2 regions of the Pseudomonas phenolilytica genome follow, and region 1 is predicted to be linked to the other one. Evidence: predicted binding sites of a transcription regulator. Region 1 holds the regulator's gene; the other holds the start of a gene.

What was found. The regulator FliA, encoded in region 1, starts transcription of late flagellar genes. The targets are predictions, from matches to a motif close to CTAAAGTTTNNNNNNNNNNNGCCGNTAA.
Region 2: HU825_RS03505 (methyl-accepting chemotaxis protein) is a predicted target of FliA. The motif match lies at 6,537-6,564, and genes of this name have one in related genera.

The regions. Positions count from the first base shown of each region.
Region 1 is NZ_CP058908.1:3,741,866-3,750,711, forward strand. It holds gene motD (flagellar motor protein MotD) at 1-679, opposite strand, end outside; gene HU825_RS17835 (flagellar motor protein) at 690-1,430, opposite strand; gene HU825_RS17840 (protein-glutamate methylesterase/protein-glutamine glutaminase) at 1,431-2,528, opposite strand; gene HU825_RS17845 (chemotaxis protein CheA) at 2,575-4,716, opposite strand; gene HU825_RS17850 (protein phosphatase CheZ) at 4,729-5,523, opposite strand; gene HU825_RS17855 (chemotaxis response regulator CheY) at 5,547-5,921, opposite strand; gene fliA (RNA polymerase sigma factor FliA) at 5,995-6,741, opposite strand; gene fleN (flagellar synthesis regulator FleN) at 6,738-7,562, opposite strand; gene flhF (flagellar biosynthesis GTPase FlhF) at 7,653-8,846, opposite strand, start outside.
Region 2 is NZ_CP058908.1:735,059-743,904, reverse strand. It holds gene HU825_RS03530 (DUF4124 domain-containing protein) at 1-170, opposite strand, end outside; gene glnA (type I glutamate--ammonia ligase) at 331-1,737, opposite strand; gene thiI (tRNA uracil 4-sulfurtransferase ThiI) at 2,077-3,531, shown strand; gene typA (translational GTPase TypA) at 3,699-5,519, shown strand; gene HU825_RS03510 (DUF2147 domain-containing protein) at 5,607-6,053, opposite strand; gene HU825_RS03505 (methyl-accepting chemotaxis protein) at 6,614-8,254, shown strand; gene HU825_RS03500 (DUF1028 domain-containing protein) at 8,353-8,846, shown strand, end outside.

The sequences.
Region 1 (8,846 bases):
CATTGTCCGCCACCGGCTGGAACTCGCCGTAGCCCACCGCCGCCATGCGTGCCGGATCGACACCATCGGCAGCCAGCATGCGCACCACGCTGCCGGCGCGCGCTGCGGAAAGCTCCCAGTTGGTCGGAAACTTGGCGGTGCTGATCGGCAGGTTGTCGGTGAACCCTTCGACATGGATCGGGTTGTCGAACGGCGCGAGAATCGCCGCCACCCGGGCGATCAGATCGAAGGCCAGATCGTTGGGAATGGCATCGCCGCTGGGAAACAGCAGGCTGGAATTGAGCTCGATCTCGATCCACAGCTCGTTGCCGCGCACCGTCAGCTGGCCATCGGCAATCAGCTCGCCGAAGGTCTCGCGCATGCTCTGCGCAATGCTTTGCAGCGGATCGGAAACGCTCTGCTCCAGCAGCGACTGCCCGGTCGGCTGATCGACCTCCGACAGCGCCGGGCTGGTGGTGCGTGGCCGCTCCTCACCGATAGGGATCGGCTTGACCGCGCGATCGACCTGGTTGAACACGCCGACCAATGAATCGGAGAGGATCTTGTACTTGCCCTCGTTCACCGACGAGATCGAGTACATCACCACGAAGAAGGCGAACAGCAGGGTAATGAAGTCCGCGTAGGACACCATCCAGCGCTCGTGATTCTCATGCTCTTCGGCGTGTCTGCGTCGTGCCATCGCGGCGGCCTCAGTCGATGAAGCCCTGCAGCTTCATTTCGATGGAACGCGGATTCTCACCCTCGGCGATCGACAGCACGCCTTCGAGCAGCATCTCGCGATAGGCCGTCTGCCGCTGCACCACGCTCTTGAGCTTGTTGCCGATCGGCAGCACCAGCAGGTTGGCCACGCCGACGCCGTAGATGGTCGCGACGAACGCCACGGCGATGCCGTTGCCCAGCTGGCTGGGGTCGGCGAGGTTGCCCATCACATGAATCAGGCCCATCACCGCGCCGATGATGCCAACGGTCGGCGCGTAGCCGCCCATGCTCTCGTAGACCTTGGCCGCGCGCAGGTCACGGCTCTCCTGGGTGTACAGGTCGACCTCGAGGATGCTGCGAATGACTTCCGGCTCGGCGCCATCGACCAGCAGTTGCAGGCCCTTGCGCGCATAGGGATCGGGCTCGGTTTCAGCCGCCGGCTCCAGGCCCAGCAGGCCCTCCTTGCGCGCGGTGTTGCTCCAGCCGGTGACCAGTTGAATGCCGCCGTTCATATCGATGCGCGGCGGGAAGAAGATCCAGCGCGCGATGGACACCGCACGCATGAACACCGCGATTGGCGTCTGCAGCAGCACCGCGCCCAGGGTGCCGCCCAGCACGATGAGAGCGGCCGGCCCGTTGAGCAACGAGGAAATGTGCCCGCCTTCGAGGAAATTGCCGCCGACGATGGCGACAAAGGCCAGCACCAGCCCGATCAGGCTGAGAACATCCATCTAGATGCACGCCTCGGTGAGATGGCGACCGATATCGTCCAGGCTGTAGACGGCGTCGCTGAGATTCGCCTTAACCACCGCCATCGGCATGCCATAGATCACGCAGCTGGCCTCGTCCTGCGCCCACACCTGACTGCCGCTCTGCTTGAGCAGGCGCGCACCCTCGCGGCCATCGGCGCCCATGCCGGTGAGCACCACCGCCAGCACCTTGTCGTGAAAAGACTTGGCCGCCGAGCCGAAGGTGATGTCCACGCACGGCTTGTAGTTCAGTCGTTCATCGCCGGGCAGGATGCGCACCGCCCCGCGTCCGTCGATCATCATCTGCTTGCCGCCCGGCGCCAGCAGCGCAAGCCCGGGGCGCAGCAAATCGCCGTCCTCGGCTTCTTTGACGCGAATCTTGCAGAGCTTGTCGAGGCGCTCGGCGAAGGCCTTGGTGAACGCCGCCGGCATGTGCTGGATCAGCACGATCGGCGCCGGGAAACTGGCTGGCAACTGGGTCAGCACCCGCTGCAGCGCCACCGGGCCGCCGGTCGAGGTGCCGATGGCGACCAGCTTGTAGGCCTTGCGTTTGGGTGCCGCGGCGACGGGCGCCGGAGAGGTGCTGGCGCGCGGTGACACGGCCCCGGTCGTCAGCGGCGTGCTGCGGGCGACCGGGGTCGGTGCGGGCGCTGCCGTACCGCTCCAGCTGCCGTAGCGCCGGTTACTGCGCGAGACGGTATGGATCTTCTCGCACAGCAGTTGCTTGACCTTCTCCGGGTTACGCGAGACATCCTCGAAGTTCTTCGGCAGATAGTCCACCGCGCCGGCGTCGAGCGCATCGAGCGTGACCCGGGCGCCTTCGTGAGTCAGCGACGAGAACATCAGCACCGGCGTGGGACAGCGCTGCATGATCTGCCGCACGGCGGTAATGCCGTCCATCATGGGCATTTCATAGTCCATGGTGACAACATCCGGCTTGAGCGCCAGTACCTGATCGATGGCCTCGCGACCGTTGGTGGCGGTGCCGACCACCTGGATACCGGGATCCGAGGCGAGGATCTCCGAGACACGCCGGCGGAAGAACCCCGAATCGTCGACCACCAGGACCTTGACTGCCATAAAACACTCCTAGCGGCAGTGGCCCGTCACGACCCCTGCCGGTCTGTCACACCCGACGCGCGTAGCGCTTGAGCATGCTGGGAACATCGAGGATCAGGGCGATGCGGCCATCGCCGGTAATGGTCGCGCCGGACATGCCGGGCGTACCCTGCAGCATCTTGCCGAGCGGCTTGATCACCACCTCTTCCTGACCCACCAGCTGGTCGACGACGAAGCCGATGCTCTGGTTGCCGACGCTGAGAATGACCACGTGCCCCTCACGCTGCTCGTCATGCTCGGCGCCCTGCACCAGCCAGCGCTTGAGATAGAACAGCGGCAGTGCCTTGTCGCGGACGATGACCACCTCCTGGCCATCCACCACATTGGTGCGCGACAGGTCGAGGTGGAAGATCTCGTTGACGTTGACCAGCGGGAAAGCGAATGCCTGGTTGCCGAGCATGACCATCAGCGTCGGCATGATCGCCAGGGTCAGCGGCACCTTGATCACCACCCGCGAGCCCTGGCCCTTGGTGGAGAACACGTTGACCGTGCCGTTGAGCTGGGAAATCTTGGTCTTGACCACGTCCATGCCGACGCCACGGCCGGACACGTCGGAAATCTCGGTCTTGGTCGAGAAACCGGGCGCGAAGATCAGGTTGTAGCACTCCAGATCACTCAGGCGCTCGGCGGCATCCTTGTCCAGCATGCCCTTCTCCACCGCCTTGGCACGCAGGATGTTCGCGTCCATCCCTTTGCCGTCGTCGGTGATCATCAGCAGGATGTGGTCGCCCTCCTGCTCCGCGGACAGCACCACGCGTCCGACGCGCGGTTTGCCGGCGGCCTCGCGGTCCTCCGGCGACTCGATGCCGTGGTCGACGGCATTGCGCACCAGGTGCACCAGCGGATCGGCCAGCGCCTCGACGAGGTTCTTGTCTAGATCGGTCTCTTCGCCCACCAGCTCCAGGTTGATCTCTTTCTTCAGGTTACGCGCCAGATCGCGAACCAGCCGCGGGAAGCGGCCGAAGACTTTCTTGATCGGCTGCATGCGCGTCTTCATCACCGCGCTCTGCAGATCGGCGGTGACCACGTCGAGGTTGGACACGGCCTTGGACATGGCCTCGTCGCCGCTGTTGGCACCCAGGCGCACCAGACGGTTACGCACCAGCACCAGCTCGCCGACCATATTCATGATCTCGTCGAGCCGGGCGGTATCGACCCGTACGGTGGTTTCCGCGTCGCTGGCCGGCTTCTCGGCCGGAGCCGCTGCGCGCGGCGCCGCCTCTGCCTTGCTCGGCGCGGCAGCGGGCTGGCGCGGCGCGCTCTTGGCCACTGCTGCGGGCTGAGCCGCTGCCGCTACTGCAGCGACCGGCGCCACGCTCTCGGGCTCGAACTTGCCCTTGCCGTGCAACTGATCGAGCAGCGCTTCGAATTCGTCGTCGGTGATATTGTCGCCGGCCGCCGGGGCGCGGGTCTCGGCTACCGCGGGTGCTGACGCAGGCGTGGCGGCAGGCTCGTTGAACTGCCCTTTGCCGTGCAGTTGGTCGAGCAGCGCCTCGAATTCTTCGTCGGTGATCTCGTCGCCCGCGGCCACTACCGGCTCTGCTGGCGTCTCCGCTTCGGCAGGTGCGGCACTGAACTGGCCCTTGCCGTGCAGCTGGTCGAGCAGCGACTCGAACTCATCGTCGGTGATTTCATCGCTCGCCGCCGTTGCGGATCCGACTGCAGCCGGCGTGTCGATGGCCTGCAGCATCTGTTCGAACTCGTCGTCCGCCGCCACCGGCGCCGCGACTTCTGCCGCCACGCTGGGAGCATCCGCCGACGCCGGCTCGGCCAGACGCGCCAGCGCCGCCAGCAGCTCAGGGGTTGCCGGGGTCGGCTCGACGCGCTCGCGAACCTGACTGAACATGGCATTGACGGCGTCCAGCGCCTGCAGCACCACGTCCATCAGCTCGGAATCCACCCGGCGCTCGCCCTTGCGCAGGATGTCGAAGACGTTCTCGGCGATGTGGCAGCATTCCACCAGCTCGTTAAGCTGCAGGAAGCCCGCCCCGCCCTTGACCGTGTGGAACCCGCGAAAAATTGCATTGAGCAACGCCATGTCGTCGGGGCTGCTTTCCAGCTCCACCAACTGCTCTGACAACAGTTCGAGAATCTCGCCGGCCTCTACCAGGAAATCCTGGAGGATTTCTTCATCGGCGTCGAAGCTCATATTGCAATTCCCCTAAAAGCCCAGGCTCGAAAGCAGATCGTCCACGTCGTCCTGTCCGGATACGACGTCCTCACGTATATCGGCATGCATCTGCGGACCTTCACCGTTGGAAGGCTCTTTCTCTTGTTTTTTCTTTTCCTGCTCGGCGCGCATCGCGTCGCGGTCGTGCTGGATGCCGGCCACGCGATCGACCTGCCCGGCCATTGCCACCAGGTTGACCAGGTTGCTTTCCAGCTCGGTGATGAGCCGCGTGACGCGCTTGATCACCTGCCCGGTCAGGTCCTGAAAGTCCTGCGCCAGCATGATTTCGCTGAGGTTCTGCGACAGCTGGCTACCATCGTTCATCGAGCGCTGCAGGTACTGGTCGATGCGCCGGACCAGCTCGCGGAACTGCTCGGCATTCATCTCGCGGCGCATGAAGCGCTGCCAGTCGGCGGTCAGGCTCTGGGCTTCGTAGCTGACGTAGTTCACCAGCGGCGCCGACTCCTCGACCAGATCCATGGTGCGGTTGGCGGCCTTCTCGGTCATCGCCACCACGTAGGAAAGCCGGTCGGTTGCATCGGTGATCGGCGACGGATCCCCGCCCGTGGCGCAGGTGTCCACCTCGAGCTTGACGATAGCGTTGTGCAGTTCGCGGGTGAGCTTGCCAACTTCTTGATAGAGCCCGTGATTACGGACCTGGTTGAGCTGGTTGAACATCTGCGCCGCCTCGTCGAAGCGGCCCTGCTGCAGGCTTTCAATCAGCTGCGGTGCATTGGCCTGCAGAGTTGCTTCGAACTCCGCCAGGCTTTGGTCTGCTTGCGTCATAGTGCCCTCGCGGCGTTGCTGCTTCAGCCGTTGACGCGCTCGAAGATCTTTTCGATCTTCTCCTTGAGCACCTGGGCAGTGAAGGGCTTGACGACGTAACCGTTAACGCCGGCCTGAGCCGCTTCGATGATCTGATCGCGCTTGGCTTCGGCCGTCACCATCAGCACCGGCAGGTGCTTGAGGCGCTCGTCGGCACGCACGTGGCGCAGCAGGTCGATGCCGCTCATACCCGGCATGTTCCAGTCGGTGACGAGGAAATCGAAGCTGCCGCTCTTGAGCATCGGCAACGCGGTGGTGCCGTCGTCGGCCTCGGCGGTGTTGGTGAACCCCAGGTCTCGCAGGAGGTTCTTGATGATTCGTCTCATCGTCGAGAAGTCATCGACGATGAGGATTTTCATGTTCTTGTCCAAGTCGACCTCCGTAAATCCCAAAATCTCGGCAACCGAGCACGTCTCGCAGTGAGGGTACCGGTCAGCTCGCCCGCCATTCGCCGAGGCGGGCACGCAGACGGGCGGCGCACTGGCTATGCAGCTGACTGACCCGTGACTCGCTGACGCCGAGCACCTGACCGATTTCCTTCAAATTCAACTCTTCGTCGTAGTACAGCGACAGCACCAGTTTTTCGCGTTCGGGCAGGTTGGTGATGGCATCGGCCAGCGCCTGCTGGAAACGCTCGTCCTCGAGATCGCGAAACGGCTCGGAATGAGTGCTAGCGGCATCGTCGTGCAACTCGCCATGTTCGCCGTCCTGCAACAGGTCGTCGAAGCTGAACAGGCGGCTGCCCAGGGTGTCGCCGAGAATGCTGTAGTACTCATCGAGGCTGAGCTTAAGTTCGGCCGCAACCTCATGATCTTTAGCGTCACGTCCGGTTTTCGCTTCGATGGCGCGAATCGCCTCGCTGACCATGCGCGAGTTGCGATGCACCGAACGCGGCGCCCAGTCGCCCTTGCGCACCTCGTCGAGCATGGTGCCGCGGATGCGGATACCGGCGTAGGTTTCGAAGCTGGCGCCTTTGCCGGCGTCGTACTTCTTTGCCGCCTCCAGCAGGCCGATCATTCCGGCCTGGATCAGGTCGTCGACCTGGACGCTGGCCGGCAGCCGTGCGAGCAGGTGATAGGCAATGCGCTTGACCAGCGGCGCATACTGGTCGATCAAACGATGCTGGGCATCCTTCGCCTGAGCCTTGCTGTAATACATAGCGAATCCAGCAGCTGTCATTCGTGAGTGTCGTTCGCCGGCCTGATCAGGCGCTCGACGAAGAATTCAAGATGCCCGCGCGGCGTGGCCGGCAGCGGCCAGGTATCGACTTTCTGCGCGATGGCCTTGAATGCCAATGCGCATTTTGACCGCGGATAAGCCTCGTAGACTGCACGCTGCTTCTGAACGGCCTTGCGCACGGCTTCGTCGTAGGGAATCGCACCGACGTATTGCAGCGCGACGTCGAGGAAGCGCTCGGTGACCTTGGTCAGCTTGGCGAACAGATTGCGCCCTTCCTGCGGGGCGTGCGCCATGTTGGCCAGCACGCGAAAGCGATTGATGCCGTAGTCGCGATTGAGCAGCTTGATCAGAGCATAGGCGTCGGTGATCGAGGTCGGCTCATCGGTGACCACCAGCAGCACCTCGTGCGCGGCGCGCACGAAGCTGACCACCGCCTCGCCGATGCCGGCGGCGGTGTCGATGATCAGTACGTCGAGATCCTCGATCTCGCTGAACGCCTGAATCAGGCCGGCGTGCTGCAGCGAGGACAGCTGCACCATGCTTTGCGTGCCGGATGCCGCCGGCACGATGCGGATGCCGCCCGGCCCCTGGATGAGCACGTCGCGCAGGTCGCATTCACCGGCAATCACGTCGGCAAGCGTGCGCTTGGTGGTCAGCCCCAGCAGCACGTCGACATTGGCCAGCCCGAGGTCGGCGTCGAGCAACACCACCCGCCGCCCGAGTTCGGCCAGCGCCAGTGCCAGATTGACCGACACGTTGGTCTTGCCGACGCCACCCTTGCCGCCGGTCACCGCAATCACCTGTACGGGATGCATACCCATGTTCAAACGCCTATATGTTGCTCGGCCTGCAAGGCCGGCGATGCATTCAGCTCGAATGCATCAGGTTTATCCGAGTAACGCACTGCCGCTTCAGCCCGCTCGCCGCGATGATTCGTTGTACAGGCCGGCGAACATATCGGCCATCGTTTCCTCGCTCGGCTCCTCGCCGGATTGCAGGCTCACCGCCCGACTGACCAACTGATGACTGCGCGGCAGGTGCAGGTCATCAGGAATACGCGGCCCGTCGGCGAGGTAAGCTATCGGCAGGTGCTGGCTGATCGTTAGTCCGAGCACGTCGCCGAGCGAGCCGGCCTCGTCGAGCTTGGTCAGGATGCAACCGGCCAGGCCGCAACGACGATAGTTGTGCCACGCCGCCTTGAGCACCTGGCTCTGGCTGGTAGCGGCCAGCACCAGGTAGTTCTTCGATTTCACGCCACGATCGGACAGCGCTTCGAGCTGCATGCGCAGTGTCGGATCGCTCGCCGGCAGCCCGGCCGTGTCGATCAAAATCACGCGCTTGCGTGCCAGCGGCGCCAGCGTCTTGCCCAGCGGCTGCGACGGGTCGATCTGCACCACCGGCACATCGAGAATACGACCGAGCGTCTTGAGCTGCTCCTGCGCGCCGATGCGGTAGTTATCCATGCTCGCCAGCGCGATGTTCTGCGCGCCGTACTTCAATACGTAACGGGCCGCCAGCTTGGCCAACGTGGTGGTCTTGCCGACGCCAGCCGGCCCGACCAATGCGATGACCCCGCCCTCTTCCAGCGGTTCGTGCTTGGTGACCTTGATCGCCTGCGCCAGGTGCGCCAGCAGCATACGCCAGGCCTGTCGCGGATCAGCGATGGTCGCGACCTTTTCGAGCAGGCTGCGCGACAGTTCCGCCGGCAGGCCGAGACGCTGCAAGCGGCGCCAGAGCCCGGCCTGCTGCGGCCGCCGGCTCTGCTCCTGGCCCCAGGCGATGGAGCCGAGCTGCACTTCGATCAGCTCGCGCAGGCCCTGCAGTTCGGTGCACATGCTTTCGAAGGCGCGCGTATCGACCGGCGCGCTGGCAGCGGGTTGCGGCGCGGCGGCAGGCTGCTCGTCAAGCAGTTGACGGTCCTGGCCCGACTTCACGCGATTCGGCGCGCTCAGTTCGGCATGAGCCGAGGCGATACGCGCCTGCGTCTTGCGCAGCTCGGCTTCCAGCACGGGGTTGGGCTTGTTCGCTTCCGGGGCGGCCTGCATCGGGTAATCGAGCACGGCAGTCAGCTCGACACCGCCGGCGACCCGGCGATTGCCGATGAT
Region 2 (8,846 bases), 920 kb from region 1:
GTCTGGATGTCGACGGTGTTGGGCGGCGGCAGCTCGACGCGCTCGGCAGCAACGCCTTCCGGTGGCTGGTTGGTGTAGACGGTGTTGCCCTGGGCGTCGGTGTAGGTATAGATCTCGGCGATCGCCGGGGCGCTGAGGATCAGCAGCAGGCCGAACAGTGCGTGGCGCATGGGAAGCTCCGCGTGAAGGACAGCGAGAGCCTTGCACCGCGGGCGACGCCAGGCAAGCCCGGGCATGCGGATTTGCGAGCCGGCACAAGCTGCGCGCGGTGACGGCGGCGCAAACGACAGAGGCCGCCCGAAGGCGGCCTCTGCGTACAGGCGGTGCTGCTTAGACGCTGTAGTACAGGTCGTATTCCAGCGGATGCACGAAGGTGCGCACCTTGATCTCCTCGGCGGCCTTCAGCTCGATGAAGGCATCGAGGAAGTCCTTGGTGAACACGCCGCCCTTGAGCAGGAAGTCGTGGTCGGCTTCCAGCGCCTCCAGTGCCTCCTTCAGGCTGCCGCATACCTGCGGGATCAGCTTGGACTCTTCCGGCGGCAGGTCGTACAGGTTCTTGTCCGCGGCATCGCCTGGGTGAACCTTGTTCTGGATACCGTCCAGGCCGGCCATCAGCAGCGCGGCGAAGGCCAGGTACGGGTTGGCAGCCGGATCCGGGAAGCGTGCCTCAATGCGGCGGCCGCGGGCGCTGGCCACGTACGGGATGCGGATCGACGCGGAGCGGTTGCGTGCCGAGTAGGCCAGCATGACCGGCGCCTCGAAGCCCGGGACCAGACGCTTGTAGGAGTTGGTCGACGGGTTGGTCAGGGCGTTCAGCGCCTTGCCGTGCTTGATGATGCCGCCGATGAAGTACAGGGCGGTATCGGACAGGCCGGCATAGCCTTCGCCAGCGAAGGTGTTCTTGCCGTCTTTGGCGATCGACATGTGCACGTGCATGCCCGAACCGTTGTCGCCGTACAGCGGCTTCGGCATGAAGGTAGCGGTCTTGCCATAGGCTTCGGCGACGTTGTGCACGACGTACTTGAGGGTCTGCACTTCATCGGCCTTGGCCACCAGCGTGTTGAACTTCACGCCGATCTCGTTCTGCCCGGCGGCCACTTCGTGGTGGTGCACTTCGACGACCTGGCCCATTTCTTCCAGGGCGTTGCACATGGCGGTACGGATCTCGTGATCCGGATCGCTCGGCGGAGTCGGCAGGTAGCCGCCCTTGACGCTGATGCGGTGGCCGTTGTTGCCCTGGCCGCCGTTCATGTCGGTGTCGCTGTTCCAGGACGCCTGCTCGCAGAAGATCTTGAACATCGAGCCGGACATGTCGGACTTGAACTTCACCGCGTCGAAGATGAAGAACTCCGGCTCCGGGCCGACGAACACGGTGTCGCCGATACCGGTCGACTTCAGGTATTCCTCGGCGCGGCGGGCGATGGCGCGCGGATCGCGCTCGTAGCCCTGCATGGTGGACGGCTCGATCACGTCGCAAACCAGGATCAGGGTCGGCTCTTCGGTGAACGGGTCCAGCACGGCGCTGCCGTCGTCCGGCAGCAGGATCATGTCGGAGGCCTCGATGCCCTTCCAGCCGTCGATGGAGGAGCCGTCGAACATCTTGCCGACTTCGAAGAAGTCGTCATCGGCGTCGCGAGCCGGCATGGTGATGTGATGCTGGCGACCCTTCGGGTCGGTGAAGCGCAGATCAATCCACTTCACATCGTAATCTTTGATCAGTTGAAGCGACTTCGACATGGTGTTCTCCAAATGGTGGAAGCGGCCTGTTCGCTTCCGAATCGAGGGCGGAGCCGGCGGCGATGTTCCGCCAAGGCGACCTGCCTCACAAGTGAGCAAATTGCATGCCAGTGCTCCGAAATGGACCTGCAGCCGCCAAATGGCGCGGCGACGCAGTTTGGCTTCGGAGATTGCAGGCAATCCTCCCGGCGGGCGCGCCTGGATGGTGCGCGCACAATAGGCATTGCACTATTTTGGTGCAATAACGCGTCGCGCAGAAAACCGACTAAATGTTGAACAGTTTCCGCTATACTCCGCGCCCCTCTTTTTCCGCCATGTCGGCGCACGCGCTGTTTCCTCATGAAGCTGATCGTCAAGGTTTTCCCCGAAATCACCATCAAGAGCCCGCCGGTGCGCAAGGGCTTCATTCGCCAGTTGGCGAAGAACATCCGCACCGTGCTGCGCGAGCTCGACCCGGAGCTGCGGGTCGAGGGGGTGTGGGACAACATCGAGGTGGAAACCGCGCTGACCGAGCCGAAGCTGCTGCGCGAGATGATCGAGCGCCTGCGCTGCACGCCGGGCATCGCCCATTGCCTGGAAGTGCACGAGTATCCGCTGGGCGATCTCGACGACATCGTCGCCAAATGCAAGGCACATTACGCCGAGCGCCTGCCGGGCAAGATCTTCGCCGTGCGCTGCAAGCGCGCCGGCAAGCACCCGTTCAGCTCCATGGATGTCGAGCGCCATGTCGGCAGCCAGCTGCGCCAGCAGTGCGGCGCAGCCGGCATCTCGCTGAAAGCGCCGGAAATCGAAGTGCGCATGGAAATCCGCGATCAGCGCCTGTTCGTCGTGCACGAGCAGCATGACGGCATCGGCGGCTATCCGCTGGGCGCGCTGGAGCAGACCCTGGTGCTGATGTCCGGCGGTTTCGACTCCACAGTCGCCGCCTACCAGATGATGCGCCGCGGGCTGATGACGCATTTCTGCTTCTTCAACCTCGGCGGCCGCGCCCACGAGCTGGGCGTGATGGAAGTCGCCCACTATCTGTGGAAGAAATACGGCAGCTCGCACCGGGTGCTGTTCATCAGCGTGCCGTTCGAGGAAGTGGTCGGCGAGATTCTCGAGAAGGTCGACAACAGCCAGATGGGCGTGGTGTTGAAGCGCATGATGCTGCGCGCCGCCACGCAGATCGCCGAGCGTCTGCACATCGACGCGCTGGTTACCGGCGAGGCGATCTCCCAAGTGTCCAGCCAGACCCTGCCAAACCTCTCGGTGATCGACTCGGCGACCGACATGCTGGTGCTGCGTCCGCTGGTCGCCAGCCACAAGCAGGACATCATCGACACCGCTTTCGAGATCGGCACCGCCGAGTTCGCCAAGAACATGCCCGAGTACTGCGGCGTGATCTCCAAGAACCCGACCACCAAGGCCAAGCGCTACCGCGTCGAGCATGAAGAGAAGCAGTTCGACATGGCCATCCTCGAGCGCGCCCTGGCCAGCGCGCGCCAGGTGCCGATCGACCGGGTGATCGACGAGCTGGGCGAGGACATCAAGGTCGAGGAGGTCCACGAGGCGATGGCCGGGCAGGTCATCCTCGACATTCGTCACCCGGATGCCGCCGAGGACGAACCGCTCGAACTGACGGGCATCGAAGTACAGACGCTGCCGTTCTACGCGCTGAACAATCGTTTCAAGGAACTGGATGAAAACCGCCAGTACCTGCTGTATTGCGACAAAGGTGTCATGAGCCGCCTGCATGCTCACCATCTGCTGAGCGAGGGGCATGTGAATGTGCGCGTCTATCGTCCGGCCTGACCCTTCGGTGAAGCAGCCGGGGTTGCTGGGCGGCAGCATCCGCCACCGCCCCCCCGACCTGCACTGATCGCAATGCAGTGCCGTTACAACCTCGGACAGACAGCCTTCGTCCGGACTACTTCAAGCTTCCAGCCTCAGCTCGAAGCTCTCTACAGAGAAACGAATCAGTGATCGAGAATCTTCGCAACATCGCCATCATCGCCCACGTCGACCACGGCAAAACCACCCTCGTCGACAAGCTGCTGCGCCTGTCCGGCACCCTGGACCGCAAGGAAGCCGAAAACGAGCGCGTGATGGACTCCAACGACCAGGAAAAGGAACGCGGCATCACCATCCTGGCCAAGAACACCGCGCTGAAGTGGAACGGCTACAACATCAACATCGTCGACACCCCCGGCCACGCCGACTTCGGCGGTGAAGTCGAGCGCGTGATGAGCATGGTCGACTCCGTGCTGCTGGTGGTCGACGCCCAGGACGGCCCGATGCCGCAGACCCGCTTCGTGACCCAGAAGGCGTTCAAGGCCGGCCTGCGTCCGATCGTCGTGGTGAACAAGATCGACCGTCCCGGCGCGCGTCCGGACTGGGTTGTCGACCAGATCTTCGACCTGTTCGACAACCTCGGCGCCACCGACGAGCAGCTCGACTTCCCGATCGTCTACGCCAGCGCCCTGAACGGCATCGCCGGTCTGGACCACGAGAAGCTGGAAGACAACATGGACCCGCTGTTCCAGGCCATCATCGATCACGTGCCGGCGCCCAAGGTCGACCTCGACGGCCCGTTCCAGATGCAGATCTCCCAGCTGGACTACAACAGCTTCCTCGGCGTGATCGGCATCGGCCGCATCGCCCGCGGCACCATCAAGGCCAACAGCCCGGTCACCGCCATCGGCGCCGACGGCAAGAAGCGCAACGGCCGCATCCTGAAGATCATGGGTCACTCCGGCCTGCAGCGCGTCGAAGTCGCCGAAGCCGAAGCCGGTGACATCGTCTGCGTGTCCGGTATGGACGAGCTGTACATCTCCGACACCCTGTGCGACCAGAACGCCGTCGAGGCGCTGCCGCCGCTGACCGTCGACCAGCCGACCGTGAGCATGACCTTCCAGGTCAACGACTCGCCATTCGCCGGCAAAGAAGGCAAGTTCGTCACCAGCCGCAACATCAAGGACCGTCTGGACAAGGAGCTGCTGCATAACGTGGCGCTGCGCGTCGAGCCGGGCGAGAGCCCCGAGAAGTTCAAGGTTTCCGGCCGTGGCGAGCTGCACCTGTCGGTGCTGATCGAAACCATGCGTCGCGAAGGCTTCGAGCTGGCCGTCGGCCGTCCGGAAGTGGTGATCATCGAGAACGAGGCCGGCGAGAAGCAGGAACCGTACGAGAACGTCACCATCGACATCGAGGAGCAGCACCAGGGGCCGGTGATGGAGCAGATGGGCCTGCGCAAGGGCGATCTGACCAACATGATCCCGGACGGCAAGGGCCGCGTGCGCCTGGAGTACACCATTCCGGCGCGCGGCCTGATCGGCTTCCGCAACAACTTCCTGACCCTGACCTCCGGCACCGGCATCCTGACCTCGACGTTTAGCCACTACGGCCCGATCAAGGCCGGCGAAGTCACCAATCGCCAGAACGGCGTGCTGGTCTCGATGGCCACCGGCACCGCGCTGACCTACTCGCTGGAAACCCTGCAGGCCCGCGGCAAGCTGTTCCTCGAGCCGGGCCAGGAGATCTACGAAGGCCAGCTGTGCGGTATCAACAGCCGTGACAACGACCTGGTGATCAACCCCACCAAGGGCAAGAAGCTCGACAACATGCGCGCTTCCGGCAAGGACGAGGTCATCGCCCTGGTGCCGCCGATCAAGTTCACCCTCGAGCAGGCGCTGGAATTCATCGCCGACGACGAGCTGGTGGAAGTGACGCCGAAGTCGATCCGTCTGCGCAAAAAGTACCTCAACGAGAACGACCGCAAGCGCTTCGAGCGCAGCAAGGTCTGATCGGCAGGTAGCTGACCGCAATAAAAAAGGCGCCCAAGGGCGCCTTTTTGCTGTCTGCGGGGTGGCTCGGGTGGCTGCTCGCCGGGGTTACTGACGAACCCAGGTCTGGCTGCGTCCCAGCGCCTCGATGCCGATGTAGCCGCGTACTTCGAGCTTGTCGCCGCCATCGAGCAATGTGGCCTTGGAGCGGTAGGTCTTGCCATTGGCCGGGTCGAGGATGGTGCCGTTGCTCCAGACCTGCTCACCGTCCGGTTTCAGGTCCCAGAGGATGGTCATGCCGGTGATGGGCTGGCCCTTGCGCTCACCTTCGCACTCGTCGCACAGCGGGTTCGGCCCGTGCTCCGAATGCAGGATTTCCACGACCTTGCCGGTCAGCGAGCCGTCAGCAGTCTGCTGAATCTCGACGATGGACTTGGGCTTGCCGGTTTCGTCGTCGATGGTCTGCCAGCGCCCGGCTGGCGACTCGGCAGCGAAGGCCAGTGACGAGAGCGAAAGGGGCAGGGCCAGCAACAGGGCATTGAACAGTGGACGCATGATTTCTCCAGTGATCGGGAAGGCGCCGCCGACTCTACCAGCGACGATTCCGCCCCGTTGCGCCTGACCGCCTGACCGGTTGGTTCTCGTCACATATGCCCTTCGAGTCGTCCTGTTTCGGGGTTCTGTTGCGGACGCTGTCGGCGGCGATGCGACCGCGATGATCGCGGCATGCGTCATGCCGGGAGGATGCTTGGCGAGCACGCCGCGCCTCGTCGGACGTGTCGTTTCGATCGGCATTCGCCTGTCGGTTGCAGGTCGGCTGTCCGGGCGCCGCGGTACGACCCTTCCGCCGCGCGGGGTGCCAGCGCCTACCGCGCCGCCACGCATTGCTCGAAATCTGTACAAGATGTTGAGGGCGTAAAGTTTTGTTTCCTTCTGCTTGCCGCCCGCTTGACGGTTTCTGGCGCTATGCGGCTTTTGTTCGTGTGTACGGCGTGCGGAAAAACTTGTACAAGGTAGTGGCAGGGTGACAGTACCTTGTACAGGTTTTTTGCCTCAGGGCCGCCGAGCTTCGTTCGGCCGGTAACGATTGAAGTAGCTAACAGGGGAAACAGCGAATGAACAGGCAGATGTCGGTATCCATGCGCCTGGGGCTGGGGTTCTGCGTGATCCTGGCGCTGATGGTCGCGGTGGCGGTCCTCAGTGCCGTGAAGGTCGGCATCATCGACCGCAGCATGAACCAGATCGGCACCCAGGCAGGCCTGAAGCAGCGCTACGCGATCAACTTCCGTGGCAGCGTGCATGACCGGGCAATCGCTGTGCGCGATGCCGTCAGTGCCGCCGATCCGGTATTCGCGCGTAGCCAGGTGGCCGAGATCGAGCGCCTGGCGCAGCTCTATGCGGACTCGGCGGCGCCGATGAAGGCAATGCTCGCGCAGTCCGCGGCCGACGCTGTGGAGAAGCAGCTGATGGGGCAGATCGAAGCCATCGAGGCGAAAACCAACGCGCTGACGCAACAGGTGGTCGAGCTGCGCTTCGCCGAAGGCTCGGAGCGCGCCCATGCCTTCCTGCTGGATAACGTCGCTGGCGCTTACACCGAGTGGCTGCGCCTGATCAACGCGTTCATCGACCATCAGGAAGCGAGCATCAACGAGGACGTGACCATCGTGCGCGACACCGCCAGCGGCTTCCTCGCCTTGATCGTCGCGGTGACCGGGATCGCCGTGTTGCTCGGCGCGGCCATCGCCCTGGTGATCATCCGCAAGCTGCGCTCGACGCTCGGCGCCGAGCCGGACGAGGTGGCCCGCGTGATCAACAACCTGGCCAGTGGTGACCTCGGACAGGTGATCGTCACGCCGTTCCCCAATAGTGTCATGGGCGCGACGGCGAAGATGGCCACGCAGCTGACGGCGATCATCGCCGAGGTGCGCGCGGCGGCGAGTGGCGTCGGTACGGCGTCGGGCGAATTGCTCAGCTCGTCAGCGAGCAGCAATCAGCAGATCCAGCATCAATCTGCCGAGGCCGAGCAAGTGGCCACGGCGATCAACCAGATGGCCGCGACGGTGAATGAGGTCGCGAGCTTCGCGGCCCAGGCGGCGGCCGCAGCGAAGAGCGCGGACGAGCAGGTCGAGACTGGCACACGCATCGTGGGCGAGACGGCGTCGTCGATCCACAACCTTGCCCAGGTGCTGGAGACTGCCACCGATACGGTCAACCAGCTGTCGGCCGAAAGCGGCGACATCGAGAAGATCCTGCAGGTCATCACCGCCATCGCCGAGCAGACCAACCTGCTGGCCCTCAATGCGGCCATCGAGGCGGCGCGTGCCGGCGAGCATGGCCGCGGCTTTGCGGTGGTGGCTGACGAGGTGCGCTCGCTGGCCAATCGCACGCAGCAGTCGTCCAGCGAGATCAGCGCCATGATCGCCTCGCTGCAAGCGGGCGCCGGCCGGGCGGTGGAGGTCATGCAGTCGAGCCGGCAGCTGGCGCAACAGACCGTCGAACAGACGCTGCAGGCGGAAAGCGCGCTGGCCAAGATTCGCCAGGAGGTCGGCTCGATCAACGAGATGAATGCGCAGATCGCCACCGCCGCCGAGGAGCAGAGCGCCGTGGCGGAAGAGGTCAACCAGAGCGTGACGCGCATCCATGACTCGACGGTCGCCAGCTCGGCGGCGTCGAACCAGGTCGCTTCCTCCAGCGCGGACCTCACCCAGCTCGCCCAGGAACTCAACCGCAAGGTTGGCTATTTTCGCGCTGCCTGATCGGGCAGGTCGCAGCCGCATGCGCTGATTGGCGGAGGGGCTGGAACGAAGCGGGCCGAGGCGCCTTCCAAGTTTCATCCCCTTCTGGAATCGAGCCCATGACCTTTTCGATCATCGCCCGCTGCCCGCGCACGGGGCAGTTCGGGGTGGCTGCGGCCACCGCCATGCCGGCGGTCGGCAAGCTGCTAAGCCATGCCGCCGCGCGCGTTGGCGCGGTAGCGACGCAGGCGCAGATCAACCCTTACCTCGGCATCGACGGCCTGCGTCTGTTGCGCGAGGGGTGTGCCGCGGCCGAGGTGATCGAGCGGCTCAGGGACATCGATCCGTGCATGGAGCTGCGCCAGTGCGCGGTGATCGACCGACGCGGCGAGGTGGCCTGCTGGACCGGCGCGAAATGCCCGCCCTGGGCCGGTGCCATCGCCGCCGAACAGTTCTGCGTGCAGGGCAACCGCCTGGCCGGGCGCACGGTGCTGGAGGCGGCGGCCGAGGCCTATCGCCGCGCCAGCGCGCGCCCGCTGGTGGAGCGGCTGATGGAAGCGCTCGCGGCGGGTGACGCCGGTGGTGGCGACCGCTGCGGCGAGTCCTCGGCGAC